DNA from 4 places in the Erwinia sp. 1181_3 genome. Region 1 is predicted to be linked to each of the others. Evidence: predicted binding sites of a transcription regulator. Region 1 holds the regulator's gene; each other region holds the start of a gene.
The links. The regulator CRP, encoded in region 1, controls carbon source genes, mostly activating them, when cyclic AMP is high. The targets are predictions, from matches to a motif close to ATGTGANNNNNNTCACAT.

Region 1 (5,077 bases):
GCTGCTGACAGCGTTGCAGGGCAATTTCGCAGGATTGCAAATAGCGCTCTGCCAGCGTCGGCGTTAGCATCGTATGCTCCCGCGCCAGAATGGTCATGGCGTTGATATGCTCAACAATAAACTGGCTGTGCGTGACCCACAGCTGCATATCGGCCAGGTAGCGTGAATTAAAGCCCGGTTCCTGCATCGCCTGATGCAGTGAGTTAAACAGCGCATTATGCGCCTGATTCACCCGCATACGCTGGTATGCCAGTTTCTCCGCATCCTGTTCGCTGCCCAGCAGCTTCTGCAATGCCTCCTGATAGGTCTCCAGCGCATCGTGCGCATTCTGACGCATCAATCCACTCTGCCACTGTGGCCATAGCCAAATCATGCCGCCGAAGGCAATCAGACAGCCCATTAGTGTATCCATTAAGCGCGGCAGCAGGAACTGCGCTCCGTTCAGCGACAGCAGTTGCAATGTATACACCGCGGTGACCGTGAATCCTACGGTTGCCCAGCCGTAAAACTTGCGGATAAACAGATAGCTCACCAGGGTAATCAGTAGCATCACCAGCAGCACCCAGGATTCCGGGGCATGTAAACCGAGCGTGGCAGCGGCAATGGCCAACCCGGCCAGCGTTCCCAGCGCCCTGTGCTGGATACGTACCCGAGTAGCGCTGTAACCGTTGAGGCTGACAAACATCACCGTCATCAGTATCCAGTAAGGCTTCGGCAGATTGAAGAACAGGGCCAGTGAACTGGCGAAGGTCAGCATGACTGCATAGCGTGCGGCGGTGCGCAGGGCAGAGGATTTCAGCGACAGATAACTCTTCAACGCAGGAAACAGCGGCAGGCGGCGCTGGCGGTCCGCCATCAGGTCGCGACGGTACAACGGGTGCTGGGTGCGTAGCACGCGGGCGATACGGCTGAAGTGATAATAGCAAAAGTTGCCAACCGGATTATCGGGGTGCTGACGGGATATTTTTTCCAGTGCCTGAAGCGGTTTTTCCATCGTGAAACGTTCAGGGAAGCGGTGATAGAGGATATCGTCAGCCAGTACCCGCAGGCGTGTGGCAATGGTCTGCGCATTCCAGCGGATCACCGCCTCGGCGTGGCTCTGCTCTACCAGCTTCTGTACTTCCTCGGGCTGATGCAGGCTGACGGCGATATGTTCCTGTAGATCGAGGGCGACCTGAAATGCGCGCGTCAGTCGCTGATAATGGTCGCGATTGGCGGCCAGCATATGCATTTGCTGGTAACAGGTGTTAATCAGATCGACGGCTTTCTGTTGGCGGACCAACAGGGGAGGCAGGGCGGTTTGGGGATCGGTCAACTGGGTTAGCAGACTGTATTTCGCTTCGCAGTAATCAGCCAGTTCATGATAGAGCAGACTGAGGGTTTCGCGCATCGGCTGCTCTTTCCACAGCCAGAACCAGAACCAGTTAAACGCGCCATACCAGACGGTACCGAGAATGAACAATAGCGGCGGCTGCCACATGGGCATGCGTCCGGCCAGACTGAGGGTGAAAATGGCGGCAATCAGCGATGCCGGTAGCAGACGACCGTGCAGCGGACTGATTTCACCGGTGACGCCAAGCAGCAGTGCCATGACCAGCAGGATCACGGGCAGTGGCACCTCTTCTGCCCCGGCGTACTGAATCAAAAAGCTACTGAAAGCAAACAGGCAACCGCCTACGATCAGACGTTTGAAGAAGCGTTTGTGTGGAGTATCAAGACCGGCATTGTTACAACAGGCGGGGACTAATGAGAACAGCAGGCCGTTTTGCAGGTTGCCGAGCATCCAGCCGATCGCCACGGGTAAACACAGCACCAGTGTTTGCCTGAGTGCGTAGTTAACTTCGGGGTGATAGATAATTCTCCGCCACATGAGCCACACCAAATAAAAACGGCGCGACTGGGCGTCGCGCCGTGGGTTCAGAGCCGGTTAACGTGTTCCGTAAACAACAATGGTTTTACCATGTGCTGAGATCAGGTTTTGATCTTCCAGCATTTTCAGAATACGACCCACCGTTTCGCGGGAGCAGCCGACGATCTGGCCGATCTCCTGACGGGTGATTTTGATCTGCATCCCATCCGGGTGCGTCATGGCATCCGGTTGTTTCGCCAGATTCAACAACGTTTGGGCAATGCGTCCGGTCACATCAAGGAAAGCTAAATTACCCACTTTCTCTGATGTGACTTGCAGGCGACGCGCCATCTGTGAAGACAGGCGCATCAGGATGTCAGGATTCACCTGAATCAACTGACGGAATTTTTTGTAGGAAATTTCAGCCACTTCACAGGCTGTTTTCGCACGTACCCATGCACTGCGCTCCTGACCTTCTTCAAAGAGGCCCAGCTCGCCAATGAAGTCGCCCTGATTGAGGTAGGAGAGGATCATCTCTTTGCCTTCTTCATCCTTGATTAACACCGCTACTGATCCTTTAACGATGTAATAGAGGGTTTCCGCCTTCTCACCCTGATGAATCAGAGTGCTTTTGGATGGATATTTGTGAATATGGCAATGTGACAGGAACCATTCGAGTGTAGGGTCTGTTTGCGGTTTGCCGAGAACCATTCGCTGTTATCCTCTGTTGTAATCGTGCCTAAATATACCCTGTATTCGGCGTGCTGCAGATGCGTTGCCGCTGGCCTGAAGCGCGAAATATTTTTGGGTATCAGGGGATGTATCCCTGCCAGGCGTTGAAATATTCAAGCGTTCCCATAGGGAAATTATACGGGCCTCTGTTAAGAGCATGGCTCGTGCTGTCGTCCCGTTTTTACCGTGCATTGTTATGCCAGTAAAATATTGCAGCTTCGTTTGTAGCACAGCTTTACAAGACTGTCTTCTGTTGTCTCGCTTCAGCATAGTTCGAAAAAGGCAACGTTGCCGTTTTTGTGAGTGCAGCGTACTCTGCGGTAACTGAATCAATGAGAGGATTTTGTGATGCAAGCACGAGTTAAGTGGGTTGAAGGGATGACGTTTTTGGGAGAATCCTCATCCGGCCATCAGATTTTGATGGATGGCAACGCGGGGGATAAAGCACCCAGCCCGATGGAGATGGTGCTGATGGCTGCCGGGGGATGCAGTGCGATTGATGTGGTGTCTATTCTGCAGAAAGGCCGTCACGATGTCGCCGACTGTGAAGTTAAATTGACCTCGGAACGTCGTGAAGAGGCACCGCGTATTTTCACCCATATTAACCTGCACTTTATTGTCAGCGGCAAGGCGTTAACGGATAAAGCCGTTTCACGTGCGGTCGACCTCTCTGCGGAGAAATACTGCTCGGTGGCGATTATGCTGGGGAGCGCGGTGAAAATGACGCACAGCTATGAAGTGACAGATCTGACCTGAAGCTGGTTTCTTATGGGTAACGATGTTCGTTGTCGTTACCCACAGCTGACAGAACGTAGCGTACACATCCTGCTATTCCTCTCTCTACCCGCATTTCACGCCACGGCAGGCGAATAACATCAGCGGTATATTTCCCTCGTTCTACATTCCTTTCTTAATTTGCTGCAGGCTGGCGAAACAACAGCTGAATGTCCGGCGTTTGCCCATGATTCTCTGTTGCTGCCTGGTCTGCCGTTGTCAGATTTAATCAACCAGGAGTCATGATGACTATCGAGACGCTGATTCAGGATGTCACACCAAAGGTGCTGCAATGGCGGCGGCATATTCACGCGAATGCCGAACTCTCTTTCCACGAGCATGGCACCGCAGACTATGTTGCCGCTGAACTGGCAAAGTTTGGCCCATTAACACTTAGTCGCCCGACGCCAAATAGCGTACTGGCTGAACTTGAGGGGCCGCGTAGTGGTGACTGCATTGCCCTGAGGGCCGATATGGATGCGCTGCCTATTGAGGAGTTGAACAGTGAACCTTTCACCTCGCGCAATCGCGGTGTGATGCATGCCTGCGGGCATGATGCGCATACGGCAATGCTGATGGGGGCGGCATGGGTGTTGTGCCAGCAGCAGAGTAAGCTTGCCGGCAAAGTGCGCTTTATTTTCCAGCATGCGGAAGAAGTGCCGCCAGGCGGGGCCAGCGAGCTGATTAAGCTGGGCGTATTGAATGGTGTATCAATGATCTTCGGTCTGCATGTTTTCCCGGGACTGTCTACCGGCCAGGTGGCTGTGAAAGAGGGCGTCTTCAGCGCTGCCAGCGATAACTTCGACCTGACCCTGCAGGGAAAAGGCGCCCACGCAGCGATGCCGCAGGAGAGTATCGACCCGGTGACGCTGGGCGCAGGAGTGGTGCAGGCACTTCAGCAGATTGTCTCACGTCGTCTTGACCCTAACGAAGGTGCCGTACTGACGGTCGCGAGTTTTCAGGCTGACGGCGGCTATAACGTTATCCCTGACACGGCGAATCTGCGCGGCACGCTGCGCACGCTCAGCCAGAGTGCGCGTAACACTATCCCGCAGATGATGTCACAGCAGCTGGACGGAATGACGCAGGGAGCAGGGGCCAGCTACGTGCTGAAATGGACGCCGGGTTACACCACCGGGGTTAATCACCCGGACGCCTGCCGTATTGCAGTGGATAATGTGATTGCCACGCTGGGGGATGATGCCTTGCAGGTTATGCTGCATCCAATGTTTGGCTGCGAGGACTTCTCAGCCTATCAGCAGGTAGTGCCGGGCTGTTTCCTGTGGGTCGGGTCGGGCAACCCGGAAAAAGGGACCTGCCGGGGGCTGCATAACCCCCATTTTCGCCTTGACGAAGATGCGCTAAAAATCGGGGTGAGGCTGCATACCGGCTTTATCCACCGCCTGCTGATGAAGCGATAACAGGATAAATGGGGTCAGCCGATTTTTTTGCCTTCGATAAGGCGTTTGACCAGTGGCCCCATAATCAACTCCATTGCCAGTCCCATTTTTCCACCTGGTACCACCAGGGTTTTGATATGCGAGATAAACGAACCTTGCAACATGGAGAGAAGATAGGGGAAGTCGATATCTTCCAGCCCCTGAAAGTGGATGACGACAAAACTTTCATCCAGAGAGGGGATGCCGCGAGCAGCAAAGGGGTTAGAGGTATCCACCGTGGGGACGCGCTGGAAGTTAATATGAGTGCGTGAGAACTGCGGCG
Region 2 (5,077 bases), on a different contig from region 1:
CCACTTAAACACCAAGCCGGACAGATACCAGGCAAAGGTCGGTGGCGTGTTGAACATAGATTCGTTATCCGCCAGGACCTTATAATCCAGGATGGAAGGCAATTCTTTACGCGCCTGACCCAACAGATCTTCACGCACAACGACCAGTGTTAACCCGGCAGGACCAATATTTTTCTGTGCGCCGGCATACAACACGCCGTAACGACTAACATCGATCGGGGACGACAGAATCGTGGAAGAAAGATCGGCCACTACCACTTTATCACCAAAGTCCGGGGTTTCCGGGATAGCGATACCGTCGATCGTTTCGTTCGGGCAGTAATGAACGTAGGCAGCATCATCAGACAGTGCCCACTCGCTCATTGGTTTGATACCGCGCAGGCCATCAATCGTCGTTTTGGCATCGATCACATTTGGCGTGCAGTATTTCTGAGCCTCTTTTACTGCGCTGGCTGCCCAATAACCGCCATCAACATAGTCCGCCGTAGCATGCTGCCCCAACAGATTCATCGGGATGGCAGCAAACTGAGCGCGTGCACCGCCATGGCAGAATAAAACTTTATAGTTGGAGGGGATTTTCAGCAGATCACGAAAATCTTTTTCAGCCTCTTCCGCGACCTGAATAAATTCCTTACTACGGTGGCTGATCTCCATTACGGAGGTTCCTAAACCCTGCCAGTTGCAGAGTTCCTGTTCAGCGCGACGAAGTACTTCTACCGGCAACATAGCCGGGCCTGAGCTAAAATTGAAAACCTGACTCATTTCCCCTCACCACTTTCAGATCAATCGGTTTTGATTCCTCTATCGGTTTTATCATTGCCACCCCGTTGCTGCAATGATTTATCAGGTCGACCGACCAGTTCACCGGCCTGTACCGCAACAGCTTGTAGGGGAAATGCAACAGCAGACGATATTTTGTGAGGTGTTTTCCTGTTTAAAAAACAGACCCGTTATCTTTTCATCCTAAAATGGCATTCTTGCGTTCATGAAATTAATGATGTCGGATAGCGATTCCGCCGGAAACCCCGTATCATTGCGCGCTTTCCGCACAATCAATAACGAGTGGGCAAAATGACTCAAACTTATATCCCAGGCAAAGACGCCGCGTTGGAAGTTTCCATCGCACGCTTTCAGCAAAAACTGCAGGATCTTGGCTTCAACATCGAAGAAGCATCCTGGCTGAACCCGGTCCCGAATGTCTGGTCAGTTCATATCCGCGATCGCGACTGCCCGCTGTGTTTTACCAATGGTAAAGGCGCGAGCAAAAAAGCGGCTCTGGCCTCTGCGCTGGGCGAATACTTTGAACGCCTGTCCACCAACTATTTCTTCGCTGACTTCTGGTTAGGCGAGAAGATCGCTAACGGCGACTTCGTTCACTACCCTAACGAGAAGTGGTTCCCACTGCCGGAAGATGACCAATTGCCAGAAGGCATTCTGGATCCACGACTGCGTAAATTCTACGACCCGGAAAACGAAGTGAGCGCCAGCGAACTGGTTGACTTGCAGTCGGGCAATGCCGCACGCGGCATCTGTGGCCTGCCGTTTACCCGTCAGTCGGATCAGCAAACCGTTTACATCCCGATGAACATTATCGGCAACCTGTATGTATCAAACGGTATGTCTGCCGGTAATACCGCCAACGAAGCCCGCGTTCAGGGGCTGTCAGAGGTATTCGAGCGCTATATTAAAAACCGTATTATCGCGGAATCAATCAGCCTGCCAGCCATTCCGCAAGACGTGTTAAATCGTTATCCGGGCGTTGTCGAAGCCATCGCCTCGCTGGAAGCAGAAGGTTTCCCAATCTTCTCTTACGACGCCTCACTGGGCGGTAAATATCCTGTTATCTGTGTGGTGCTGTTTAACCCTGCTAATGGCACGTGCTTCGCCTCCTTTGGTGCTCACCCTGACTTTGGCGTAGCGCTTGAGCGTACCGTCACCGAACTGCTTCAAGGTCGTGGCCTCAAAGATTTGGATGTGTTCACACCGCCGACCTTCGACGATGAAGAAGTGGCGGAACACGCCAACCTGGAAACACACTTTATCGATTCCAGCGGTCTGATCTCGTGGGATATGTTTAAGGATGACGCCGATTATCCGTTTGTTGACTGGAGCTTTAAAGGCAGCACTGAAGAAGAGTTCTCGACACTGATGGACATCTTCAAGTCAGAAGATCAGGAAGTTTACATCGCGGACTATGAGCATCTGGATGTGTACGCTTGCCGCATCATCGTGCCGGGCATGTCTGATATCTACCCGGCAGAAGACCTGCTGCTGGCGAACAACAGCATGGGTGCTTACCTGCGCGATACACTACTCAGCCTGCCGGAAAGCAGCTGGGAAAAAGAAGACTATCTGTCTCTGCTGGAGCAGCTGGATGAAGACGGCCATGACGACTTCACACGTGTACGCGAACTGCTGGGCCTTGCAACGGGTAAAGATAACGGCTGGTACACACTGCGTATTGGTGAACTTAAGGCGATGTTAGCACTGGCAGCAGGCGATCTGGAACAGGCATTGATTTGGACGGAATGGACCATGGAGTTCAATCAGTCGATCTTCAGCGCCGAACGCGCCAACTACTATCGCTGCCTGCAAACACTGCTGTTATTGAGCCAGGAAGAAGGTCGCGACCCTTTGCAGTATCATACGGCATTCGTCCGTATGTATGGGCAGGAAGCCGTAGACACAGCTTCAGCAGCTATCAGTGGTGAAGCGCCATTTTATGGTTTGCAGGCGGTTGATAACGATCTGAAAGCGTTCCCGGCACACCAATCTCTGCTGGCGGCTTATGAAAAACTTCAGGCGGCCAAACGTCTTTACTGGAAATAATTGACTATAAAAATAGCACCCGGTTAAAGGGGGTTATAAACAGACAAGATTATTTCACCGCAGCCGATCTCTATCTGCAGGTTAATAAAAGGTAACAGCGCAGGCTGTTACCTTTTTAATTGTTACAACCTGGCTATATTTACTCTCGTTTATTCACCCACTCTTTCGCGAAACACATCTGAGACTCAAATATTTTTTTAATAATTAAAAAAGTTTTATTTAAATAAAAACAACAACTTAAACAATAAACCCATGATAAAAATAGGGTCTTATCCGCGAATTAGCCGGGCCTATATGATCCACATCAAATTCTTTCCTATACTCCTTTGTTAGACTTTCCTCGCTGATTACTTTTGGGAGGACGTTAGTGTGAAAGCTGGCAACCCCTTTGATTTATTATTACCGTCAGAAATGGCGAAAGTTGCTGAAGATGCAGGTGTCTATAAAGCAACGAAACACCCCTTCACCACATTTTTTCTGGCAATTACCGCTGGAGTCTTCATTTCCATCGCCTTTGCTTTCTATATTACTGCGACAACGGGTACGGCTGCTGTCCCATGGGGGCTGGCAAAACTGGTTGGTGGTATCTGCTTTTCACTGGGTCTGATGTTGGTTGTGGTTTGCGGTGCTGACCTGTTTACTTCCACTGTTCTCACCGTGGTTGCTAAAGCCAGCGGTCGTATCAGTTGGGCGCAGCTCGCACGCAACTGGATTATCGTCTACGTCGGTAACTTTATCGGTGCCATCTTATTTGTCGCTCTGATTTGGTTTGCCGGGCAATACATGGCGGCCAACGGTGCCTGGGGACTGAATGTCCTGCAAACCGCTGACCACAAAATGCACCATACCTTCACTGAAGCAGTCTGCCTTGGCATTTTGGCGAATCTGATGGTGTGCATGGCAGTATGGATGAGTTACTCCGGTCGTAGTCTGATGGATAAAATGTTTGCCATGGTACTGCCGGTTGCGATGTTTGTTGCCAGTGGATTTGAGCACAGCATCGCCAACATGTTTCTCGTCCCGATGGCGATCATCATTAAAGACTTTGCGACTCCCGAATTCTGGCAAGCTACCGGAGCAAGTGCAGAGCAGTTTTCGCACCTCACCGTTGGCCATTTTATTACCGATAACCTGATCCCGGTTACCCTGGGCAATATCATCGGTGGTGGTTTGCTTGTTGGTTTAACTTACTGGGTAATTTATCTGCGTGATGGCGATCATCACTGATTCACCCACTAACAGAATTTTGCAACCGTCGGTGTGATGTCACACGGCGGGAACGTACAACGAACTTCACGTTATAAGGTAGGTATCAAATGACCGAGCTTAATCAAAAAATGGCGACAGCCTGGGAAAGCTTTGCACAGGGCGAATGGCAGACCAGCGTTAACGTCCGTGACTTCATCCAGAAAAACTACACACCGTATGAAGGCGACGAAGCGTTCCTGGCCGGTGCCACTGAGGCAACAACTGCCCTGTGGGACAAAGTGATGGAAGGCATCAAACAAGAAAACCGCACTCATGCACCGGTTGACTTTGATACCGACCTGCCATCAACCATTACCTCTCATGATGCGGGCTATATCAATAAAAGCCTGGAAAAAATCGTTGGTCTGCAGACAGAAGCTCCACTGAAACGCGCGCTGATCCCTTTCGGCGGAATTAAAATGGTTGAAGGTTCGTGCAAAGTGTATGGCCGCGAACTTGATCCTACCGTGAAAAAAATCTTCACCGAATACCGTAAAACCCATAACCAGGGTGTATTCGATGTCTACACTCCAGATATTATGCGCTGCCGTAAATCAGGTGTGCTGACGGGTCTGCCTGACGCATACGGTCGTGGCCGTATCATTGGTGACTACCGCCGTGTAGCGCTGTACGGTATCGATGCATTGATGAAAGATAAATTCGCTCAGTTCACCTCACTGCAGAGCGATATGGAAAACGGTGTTAACCTGGAAGCGACAATTCGCCTGCGCGAAGAAATTGCCGACCAGCATCACGCACTCCAGCAGATTAAAGAGATGGCAGCAAAATATGGCTGTGATATCTCTGGTCCGGCTACCAATGCAAAAGAAGCGGTACAGTGGACCTACTTCGGTTACCTTGCTGCGGTGAAATCCCAGAACGGTGCAGCGATGTCCTTTGGTCGCGTATCGACCTTCCTGGATATCTACTTTGAACGCGACCTGAAAGCAGGCGTGATTAACGAGTTGGAAGCACAGGAACTGATCGACCACCTGGTGAT
Region 3 (5,077 bases), on a different contig from region 1:
CATCTGCGCGATGATCTGCTCGGCAATACCACAACCGGCTGAGCCCGCCCCCAGGAACACCACTTTCTGTTCACATAGCTTGCTGCCTGCTGCACGGCTGGCGGCAATCAGCGTCCCCAGCGTCACTGCCGCGGTGCCCTGAATATCATCATTGAAGCAGCAGACTTCATCACGATAGCGCTCAAGCAGCGGCATCGCATTTTTCTGTGCGAAATCTTCGAACTGCAACAGCACGTTAGGCCAGCGGCTTTTCACGGCATGAATAAAGTCATTCACGAAGCTTTCGTACTCTTCACCCGTAATACGCGGATGACGCCAGCCCATATACAGCGGGTCATTCAGCAACTGCTGGTTGTTGGTCCCCACATCCAGCACCACCGGGAGGGTATAGGCCGGGCTGATCCCGCCACAGGCGGTGTAGAGGGAGAGTTTACCGATAGGAATACCCATCCCGCCAATGCCCTGGTCACCCAGGCCGAGGATACGCTCACCGTCGGTGACCACAATCACCTTCACATTCTGCTTGGTGGCGTTTTGCAGCATATCTTCAATGTTGGCACGGTTCGGGTAAGAGATGAACAAACCGCGTGCACGACGATAAATCTCAGAGAAGTGCTCGCAGGCAGCGCCCACCGTTGGGGTGTAAATGATCGGCATCATCTCTTCCAGATGATTATCGAGCAGGCGGTAGAACAACGTTTCGTTGGTGTCCTGGATATTGCGCAGATAGACGTGTTTATCGTTATTGTTCTTAAAGTCCTGGAACTGACGCCATGCGCGCTCTGCCTGCTCCTCAATGCTTTCCACTGTTTCTGGCAGCAGGCCATTCAGGTTGAAGTCATTACGCTCTTCAATTGAGAACGCACTGCCTTTGTTCAGAAGGGGGAATTCCAGCAAGATAGGGCCAGCATAAGGGATGTATAGCGGTCGTTTACTTTCGTATTCGAGTTCCATGCAATTCATACTCTATTAGGATCGGGATGTTGTGGCGCCAATCCTAAAATAATTCATCTGAAAGTACAGCTTTTGTTAACATGCAATAACAAAAGCTGCGATCTTTCTCGAATTATAAAGACTCTTTTACGATTTTTTCAGCACAACCGTAGTCAAACGCATGCAACCCAGCGCGGCCAGCGTGGCTGCTGTGGCGCTCTGTTGGCTTAATGCGGCATCCGGGGCTTCGGCCAGAACGGCCTGGTGAATATCGCTCAGGCTATGTCCGCTAAGGCTGAGTAAATTCAGTGCGCCCTGCAACGGAGGCAGGCTGGGATTAAACGCCGCGTTTTCTGCATAACGCCCGGCAAAGATCGCGCCGCTGACGGTTTGTAAGGCGACACCGCTCCAGGCTTTGCTGTAAGGCGCATGACTGTGGCTGGCGGCGTTAATGGCGGCTTGCGTCAGTGCATCGCCCGCCGCAATAAAGCCGTGGTCAATATCGTCCATCAGCAGGGTGGTGATGGCCAGGTCGTGCGGGCCAAAGGAATCCGGCAGATAGTCCCCCAGCGTGGCCGCAGCACGGCCAGGCAGTTCAATCGTCAGCCCGCTGCCGCTGTTCAGCTCATTCATAAACTGTCGGCAGTGGCCGCATGGCGTGTAGTTGACGGTGATGCACGCCAGTGCACTTTCTCCCCGCAGCCAGGCATGCGTCACCGCACTCTGCTCGGCATGAACGGTCTGCTGCATCGTGGTACCGGCAAACTCCATATTGGCACCAAAGAACAGCGTGCCGCTTTTACCACGTGCAATGGCACCCACTTTAAAATCAGACAAGGTGGCTACCGCGCAGGCGGCCGCCAGCGGCAGCAGGGCAAAGGCCAGTTCACTGTCGTTAAATCCGCAGTGCTTCTTCAGTTCACCCGCCTGGCTGGCCGTGATAAATCCGGCGAAGTCATCCGCGGCCAGGATCGGCTGAAGTGCGCTTTGTAACAGGGTAGGAAGCGTGGCAAATGCCTGCTGGTAACGTGGGTGCATAGTGGGGCCTCTTTCGCTGAATGCAGCCCATGTTAGCGGGCCGGCAGCCAGTTATATGTGATCTAAGTCTCTCTATCAATGTAATAAATGAAATTGATCAACAAAATGCGAGACTTATCGCAAGTTTTAGCCCCACAGCATCATTAATAGCGGAAAAATAAACGGTGCCAGAAGCGAAGTGATAATGCCGCACAGCACCAGTGCCAGTGAGCTGAACGCCCCCTCCTGGTAATCGATCTCGGCAGCCCGTGCTGTCCCCAGCGCGTGCGAAGCATTTCCGATAGCCAGACCGCGTGAGGATTTACTGCGCACCCGCAGCAGGTTGAGCAGCATATGGCCGAAGACAGCCCCCAGCACGCCCGCCAGCAGCACGCAGATAGCACTAATAGCCGGGATGCCACCCAGCGTGCCGGAGATGGCCATCGCAATCGGCGTGGTGACCGATTTGGGTAACAGCGTGGCGGCAATCTGTGGCGTCGCGCCTAACCACAGCGCAATCGCCGTACCGGACACCATTGCCGTGATGCTTCCGACAAAGCAGACGCTGATAATCGACTTCCAGCGCGAACGGATTTGATGCATCTGCTCATACAGCGGCAGCGCCAGCGCCACCACGGCCGGTTGCAGCAGGTCATTGAGTAGGGCGCTGCCCTGGAAATAGCGCGTGTAGGGCAGTTGCAGCAGCAGCAGCAGCGGAATAATCACCGCCATCGCAATCAGCAGCGGGTTAACGATCGACATTTTGACTTTTGCCGCCAGCTTGCGTGCGGCAAGAAAGACCAGCACGGTCAGCGGCAGCGACCACCAGATATCACTCATCGCTTGCTCCCGTGCGTCGCTGATGGCGGTCATTAAGGCGCTGTGACATCAACCCAATGGTGACCAGCACAATCAGCGTACTCACCACGCAGGAGATCACAATCGGGCCGAACTGAGCGGTCAGAATATCCATATCGTTCATGACGCCAACGCTGATGGGGACGAACAACAGGGCCATATAACGGATCAGCAGATGGCAGCCGGGTTTTACCCAGTGGATCGGAAGCAGTTGCGAAGCCAGCAGCGAAAACAGCACCAGCATACCGAGAATACTGCCGGGAATGACAACAGGCAGCAGGGCCGAAAGGCCGCGACCGGCATAGAGGCAGAGGTAGATAATGATGAAAGCGCGAAGATATTGCCATAAAACCAGGAGAGCGCTGCGCATGGTCAGATCCCAGAGTGCATAGGGGCGGGGCATGCCCCGCCTGGGTCAGGCATGCCTGACCCCCTACGAATTTACTTAACTTGTTGGCCTGGCTGAGCGCCGCTATCCGGGCTGAGCAGGAAGATATCTTTCCCGCCAGGACCCGCCGCCATCACCATACCTTCTGAGATGCCGAAACGCATTTTGCGCGGCGCGAGGTTTGCCACCATCACCGTCAGACGGCCAACCAGTACCGCCGGGTCCGGGTAGGCCGCTCGGATGCCGGAGAACACGTTGCGCTTCTCTCCACCCACATCCAGTGACAGACGCAGCAGCTTATCGGAGCCTTCAACAAATTCCGCGTTTTCGATCAGCGCAATACGCATATCGACTTTGGCAAAATCATCGAAGCTGATGGTGTCCTGAATCGGATCCTCCGCCAGCGGACCGGTCACAGGTGCCTTCGCTGCGGCGGCATCTTCTTTTGATGCTTCAATCAAACCGTTCACTTTGTCCATCTCAATGCGGCCATAAAGAGCTTTAAATGGCGCAATGCTGTGGCTCAGAAGAGGTTGCTGAATACCATCCCAGCTCAGCTCCTGATTCAGGAACGCTTCGGTGCGGGCGGTCAGCGATGGCAGCACAGGCTTCAGCCAGGTCATCAGCACGCGGAACAGGTTGATGCCCATGGAGCAGATCGCCTGCAGGTCGGCATCACGTCCTTCCTGCTTCGCCACCACCCACGGAGCCTGCTCGTCAACATAGCGGTTAGCCACGTCGGCCAGCGCCATAATTTCGCGCACAGCACGGCTGAATTCACGGCTGGCCCAGGCTTCACCAATGCTGGCTGACGCATCCGTGAAGGTTTTGTACAGCGCCGGATCTGCCAGTTCAGCAGAAAGCTGCCCGTCAAAACGTTTGGCGATAAAGCCGGCATTACGTGATGCCAGGTTAACCACCTTGTTGACGATATCGGCATTCACACGCTGCACGAAATCTTCCAGATTGAGGTCGATATCGTCGATGCGTGATGAAAGCTTCGCTGCGTAGTAGTAACGCAGGCTGTCGGCATCCAGATGTTGCAGCCAGGTGCTGGCTTTAATAAAGGTGCCGCGTGATTTAGACATTTTCGCGCCGTTAACCGTGACATAGCCATGCACAAACAGGTTGGTCGGTTTACGGAAGTTGCTGCCTTCCAGCATGGCTGGCCAGAACAGGCTGTGGAAGTAGACGATATCTTTACCGATAAAGTGGTAGAGATCGGCATCCGAATCTTTTTGCCAGAACGCATCGAAGTCGATATCACCGCGCTTATCGCACAGGTTTTTGAAGGAACCCATGTAACCGATAGGTGCATCCAGCCAGACGTAGAAGTATTTGCCTGGGGCATCCGGAATTTCGAAGCCGAAGTACGGCGCATCGCGGGAGATATCCCACTGCTGCAAGCCGGAGTCGAACCACTCCTGCATTTTGTTCGCCACCTGCTCCTGCAACGCACCGGAACGGGTCCAGGCCTGTAACATGGCGCTGAATTCCGGCAGGTCGAAGAAGAAATGCTCAGAATCACGCATCACAGGTGTTGCGCCAGAGACGACGGATTTCGGATCAATCAGCTCAGTCGGGCTATAGGTGGCGGAACAGACTTCGCAGTTGTCGCCATACTGATCCGGTGCCTTACATTTCGGGCAGGTGCCTTTCACAAAACGATCGGGCAGGAACATGCCTTTTTCCGGATCGTAAAGCTGAGAAATGGTGCGGTTCTTAATAAAACCGTTCTCTTTCAGTCGGGTATAGATCAGTGCAGACAGCTCACGGTTCTCTTCGCTGTGCGTAGAGTGGTAGTTGTCGTAGCTGATATCAAAACCGGCAAAGTCGGTCTGATGTTCCTGACTCATCTCGGCAATCATCTGCTCCGGCGCG
Region 4 (5,077 bases), on a different contig from region 1:
ACTCAGCCAGTAACGCCCGGCAAGATCCCACTCATGTTTCGCCGGACCTGCGACCAGGCCAACGGCTGCAATTTTGCCGTCGTGAATGGCGACATCACTGAGGGTGCCATCGCTGAGACGGCCCCGCCGAATAATCAGATCAAACATGCAGACTCCTCAGCGTGGCGACATCCCGCCGCCACGCGGGTTAGTTACAGCGCGACCGGGAAGATCGCTCCCAGCGCCATCGCCCCCAGGATTGCGCCACCGGTAATCGGCTTGTTCCACAGGTAGAACAGCAACGATCCCACCAGCGCACCCAGCCCAATGGGAATCGATGCCGCCATCGCAGACAAGATAATTAACGGACCGAGGAAGCGGCCAGAGGTGTTGCCCGCGCCCATCATCACGTCAGCGCCGTAGGTCGAGTCGCTGTTGTTGATGGTAAATTTACGCGCGAGAATAATCAGGTATCCCACTGCCAGGCCCAGCGCCAGGCCGGTTACCAGCGAGGCGGCAAAGTTTGCTACCGGGAAGATAAACCCGGCCCCCAGCAGCAGCGCAGGCACGCCCAGGCCGATCCCGGTCTGGATCGCGCCACCAATATCGAGGATCCCCACCAGCGATCCTTCAATAATGCGTGCAAACAGGAAGCTGGCACCGAAGGCCGCTACCGCACCGTAAACGCCAGTTTCCATTCCCGCACGCAGCATGGAGACGAAGGCCACTTCGTTGAAAGCACCCAGCCCGTAGACGTAATACATATGCGTACCGGCGAACACACCAGAAGAGAGCAGCCCGACAAAGATCGGAAACGACCAGTCGGCATACCAGAAACCACTTTTTGTATTTTCCATTACCATCGTCCTCTTATTTACCGCTCAGGGAGTTGTGGATCATATCCAGCCAGCCAGGCACACCCAGATGGAAGGACTCCAGCAGCTTCATATCAAAGCCGCGGAAGAACCCGCTTAGCACGAACAGCAGGACGATGGCCATCATCATCACCTTGGTCACACGGTTCCAGCCCGCTTCTTCAACCCCTTTGCCAATCAGGATGCCCAGTACCAGGCCCGGTACCGCATTCCCCATGATTAGCTGCGCCAGTCCACCAAAAATGGTGGCCCAGAAACCGGACTTTTTACCGGCATCAATGGCCGCCAGCCAGAAGATCACGGGCATGACTGTATTGACCAGCAGGTTAGCCGCAGGTACCAGCACCTTCACTGCCGTCACCTGCAAGGCTGCCGGTACTGCTGACGCCGTTGAGTTCAGGAACGCCACCACGATCATGCCGATGATGCCGCAGGCGATCGCCATTTTCTTCGGGTTGTGCAGGGTGTCTGCCACGTTGCGGTTCTTGACCATCAGTGCCGCGGCCCCCCAGTTAGGGATAATGCGGTGGTCAACGTCCTGAGTAAAAGAACCCGCCGCCACAGACGATGCCCAGGCATTAAAGAAGAAGCCGAGGCCGAAAGAGAAGTGGGAGGCAGGATCGCCCTCACAGGAGTTCAGTTCGCCCAATGTACGAAAAGCGCCCATGCCCTGTGTGGTCGGGGCATGAAACATGCGTGCTGCGCCTGCGCCCACACCAACACCGACAAGTCCGCCGATAATCAATGACTTAAATAAGATAATGAGGAACATCGGTCTTTCCTTTTGTTATAACCCCTTCGCCTCAGGCGGTAGACGGACTACCGCATCTGAATGCGTGGAGGTGTATGCGCCCTGATGTTTTTTTAGTGGGAAACGATGAAATCCACGTTGTCTGTATCCACCACCACCACGTTGACGGTGATCTCCAGATCGACGCTGTAGAGCCGCCGTTCACGCGCCAGAAAGAAGAACAGAAACTTTTCCGTTTTGGTGCGAACACTGGCCTGCAGCACCTTCACATCCACCGGCTCAATACGCAGAAGAATTTTGCTGGTGGATTTCAGTACCGTGTTTTGTACCCGGCTAAGGGCATCGGCAAAGGCTTTTCCTTTGCTGTCGCCCTTACCGCTAACGCTCACCGTGGTGGTGAATTGCTCTTTCATCAGCCGTGCTTCTTCTGCCACGCCAGCACCAGACGCTCACCCAACTCTTCTTTATCCATAAAGCCGAAGCCGAGTACCGTGGCACCTTCGTTGATGGCGGTCACACCTTCATCAATGGAGCGCATTCCATGCTTAGCTTTGTAGCCATATTTATTCTGAGCAGTGATGGCACCCGCGCCGCCGCTGCCACAGAAGGAGATGCCGAAAGTGGCGTTTTCCGCCTTCATGACATCACCCAACTTCATGTCTGCCGCCACACCCGGTACTACAATCGCTTTGCCGCCGGCTTTTTCGATTCCGGCAGCGACTTTCTGGCCTTTACCTAAACGGTCGCCAATCACGACGATAATTTGAGACATGTTGTATTCCTTATTGGTTGCAACGGGCGGGGCATGCCCCGCCCCTACGGATTGTCGTAGGGGTCGGCATGTCCGACCCCAGGTTTATTCGTTTTCTTTGGCTACTTCGAAATGAACGGAGAGTAGCCAGGCCTCTTCTTTCGGCAGGTTACCGAACAAATCAACAACCTGCTGTGCCAGCGTCATTGACTCTGGCGAGATATCCTCAAACAGTTCTTCTTCCACTTCTGGCAGCGCTTCTCCGGTGAGAGAACGCAGTGCCATCGCACGCACATGGGAGGTGAGCATCTGCTGCTGAACAGGATTAGGTTGAATATTTCGGGCGGCAAAAAGTTCGGTAATTTGTGTCATCACCCGCGCAGCCAGCGACTGAATTTCATTATCCTGTTCTGTTACCGCGTTCACTGGCGCTATTCCATTACTCACGTTCGTCCCCTCTTAATTAACGATGGGAATAAATTACCTCTACGTTACCTTTCTGTGTAGAACGACTTTTTCCACATTGAAACGGAAATAAACAGATGACGCCGGATTGATGTCGCAAAAACGTTGAAACGTGCACGAACACCGTTAAATTGAGATGTGAATCACAAAAAAACAGCGTTACCTGCTTAATAAACGCAGGCAAAGGGATATATACGGGGGAAAACATATCAATAATCACAGAAATAGAAGTAAAATTTATGAAGAAATACCAGGCGGAGAATAAAAAAGATAACACCCGCGCCTCCCTGCCACATAAATTTTTATGTTCCCGGGATTTGCGGGTTTACCAGTTTTTCACAACTCAATTATCAGGGTATTAATAATCGAAAATATTATAGATCACTTTTCATGGTGAAAACTCTCGCGTTTATCTGCCTGACAAGGGAAGTCAGAGAAAGATTCTGAACAAGAAAAAATCGCGAGATATTCTCATTATCTACAGTGTTTTCACTCAGCTATTTTACGAAAAAAGGCGATGGGTTTATTCATCGCCTCTCAGGTTCAAGCTAAACGTTTTTGATCAGGGTTGTGTGATCAACGAAACTTCTTATGACCGGCATCTCGGGTAGCGGAGAAAGTCTTCGCTTCTTCCTTTGCGCCTGCCAGATCACCGCCGTTTGCCAGTTTCAGACTGGTATCAATCTGGCCAATCAGTGTGTCCAGTTCTGCACGATAATCTTTCATTCCAGCACTGTCGGCCGCCTGGCCTTTTAACTTATCCGGCGTCTGAGTTTTCGCATTCTCAGCGGCAGCACGCATATCGGTTAATGCTCTGATCATTTCCGCCTTATCATCGGTTTTTTGTACCGTGCGATAAGCGCCTTTCAGGATATCCATATCGCCTTCCAGGTCCTGTGCCATCACCGAGGCACTTAACATCAGGGTCGTACTCAACATTGCAATCAATAACTTACGCATCTCAGATCCTATTTTTTATAAATGGGTATCATTCAGGCATTAAAAAAGGCGGCTGTTTTCACAGCCGCCTTTTCAGCATACGCGTAAATCTGTAAATTACTGCCCTGCGATCTTCATTTCTGGTAACAGAACGGATCCACACTGGATATTGCTACGCGTTTCAATGTCGCTACCGATGCTGACCATATTGCGCCACATGTCTTTCAGGTTACCGGCAATGGTAATTTCACTGACCGGATACTGGATCACGCCATTTTCCACCCAGAAACCCGATGCTCCGCGAGAGTAATCCCCCGTGATACCACTCACGCCCTGCCCCATCAGCTCGGTCACCAACAGCCCGGTGCCGAGCTGTTTTAGCATTGCGTCGAAGCTGTGGCCCTGTCCGGCGATGCGCCAGTTATGAATACCACCAGCATGTCCGGTGCTTTGCAGCCCCAGTTTGCGGGCGGAGTAGCTGGTCAGCAGCCAGTTCTGCAACACACCCTCTTTGATAATGTCGCGGCGCTGGGTACGGATACCTTCGCTATCAAACGGCGTAGAGGCCAGGCCTTTCAGCAGATGCGGATGTTCTTCAATGGTCAGCCACTCCGGCAGGATTTGCTCACCCAGGGAATCAAGCAGGAACGTCGATTTACGATAAACACTGCCACCGCTGATCGCGCCTACCAGATGACCGAATAAGCCTGTTGCGACTTCGGCAGCAAACATCACCGGCGCTTTCATTGTCGACAGCTTGCGTGGAGAAAGACGTGACAGGGTGCGACGGGCACACTCTTCGCCCACGGCTTCCGGTGACTTCAGGTCTTCAATGGCACGACCAATGGTGTAAGCGTAATCGCGCTCCATATCCCCGTTTTCTTCCGCGATCACACAGCTGGAAAGCGAATGGCGGCTGGAGCAATAGCCTTGCAGCATCCCGTGGCTGTTACCGAACACTTTAATCCCGACGTGGCTGTTAAAGCTGCCGCCTTCGGTGTTGGTAATACGCTTATCCGCTTTCAGTGAGGCCTGCTCGGCGCGAGCCGCCAGTTCGATAGCGCGATCGGCATCGATCTCAGCAGGGTGAAACAGATCGAGATCCGGCGCATCAAACGCCAGTAGCTCACGGTCGGCCACACCCGCGTAAGGATCGGGAGAGGTGTAGCGGGCAATGTCCAGCGCGGCCTGCACGGTGCGCTTTATCGCGTCCGGGCTGAGGTCAGTTGAAGAGGCGCTGCCTTTACGATTCTGATGATAAACAGTGATGCCCAGGGCACCATCGCTGTTGAATTCAACATTTTCCACTTCGCCATA

Region 2: the regulator CRP is predicted to act here: its motif matches at 3,122-3,139, upstream of focA (formate transporter FocA).
Region 3: the regulator CRP is predicted to act here: its motif matches at 2,027-2,044, upstream of cdd (cytidine deaminase).
Region 4: the regulator CRP is predicted to act here: its motif matches at 2,953-2,970, upstream of FY046_RS21610 (glycine dehydrogenase).

What each region holds. Positions count from the first base shown of each region.
Region 1 is NZ_VTDE01000005.1:22,588-27,664, reverse strand. It holds gene FY046_RS14645 (YccS/YhfK family putative transporter) at 1-1,870, opposite strand, end outside; gene crp (cAMP-activated global transcriptional regulator CRP) at 1,928-2,560, opposite strand; gene FY046_RS14635 (OsmC family protein) at 2,930-3,337, shown strand; gene FY046_RS14630 (amidohydrolase) at 3,598-4,776, shown strand; gene FY046_RS14625 (phosphoribulokinase) at 4,791-5,077, opposite strand, start outside.
Region 2 is NZ_VTDE01000002.1:501,201-506,277, forward strand. It holds gene serC (3-phosphoserine/phosphohydroxythreonine transaminase) at 1-762, opposite strand, end outside; gene ycaO (30S ribosomal protein S12 methylthiotransferase accessory factor YcaO) at 1,072-2,829, shown strand; gene focA (formate transporter FocA) at 3,199-4,056, shown strand; gene pflB (formate C-acetyltransferase) at 4,146-5,077, shown strand, end outside.
Region 3 is NZ_VTDE01000001.1:682,232-687,308, reverse strand. It holds gene FY046_RS03155 (NAD-dependent malic enzyme) at 1-954, opposite strand, end outside; gene cdd (cytidine deaminase) at 1,081-1,971, opposite strand; gene FY046_RS03145 (CidB/LrgB family autolysis modulator) at 2,098-2,790, opposite strand; gene FY046_RS03140 (CidA/LrgA family protein) at 2,783-3,178, opposite strand; gene metG (methionine--tRNA ligase) at 3,250-5,077, opposite strand, start outside.
Region 4 is NZ_VTDE01000014.1:34,683-39,759, forward strand. It holds gene FY046_RS21585 (amidohydrolase/deacetylase family metallohydrolase) at 1-147, opposite strand, end outside; gene FY046_RS21590 (DUF4310 family protein) at 192-842, opposite strand; gene FY046_RS21595 (DUF4311 domain-containing protein) at 850-1,626, opposite strand; gene FY046_RS21600 (DUF4312 family protein) at 1,719-2,018, opposite strand; gene FY046_RS21605 (SFCGS family glycine-rich protein) at 2,018-2,377, opposite strand; gene FY046_RS21610 (glycine dehydrogenase) at 2,462-2,803, opposite strand; gene cybC (cytochrome b562) at 3,398-3,781, opposite strand; gene pmbA (metalloprotease PmbA) at 3,878-5,077, opposite strand, start outside.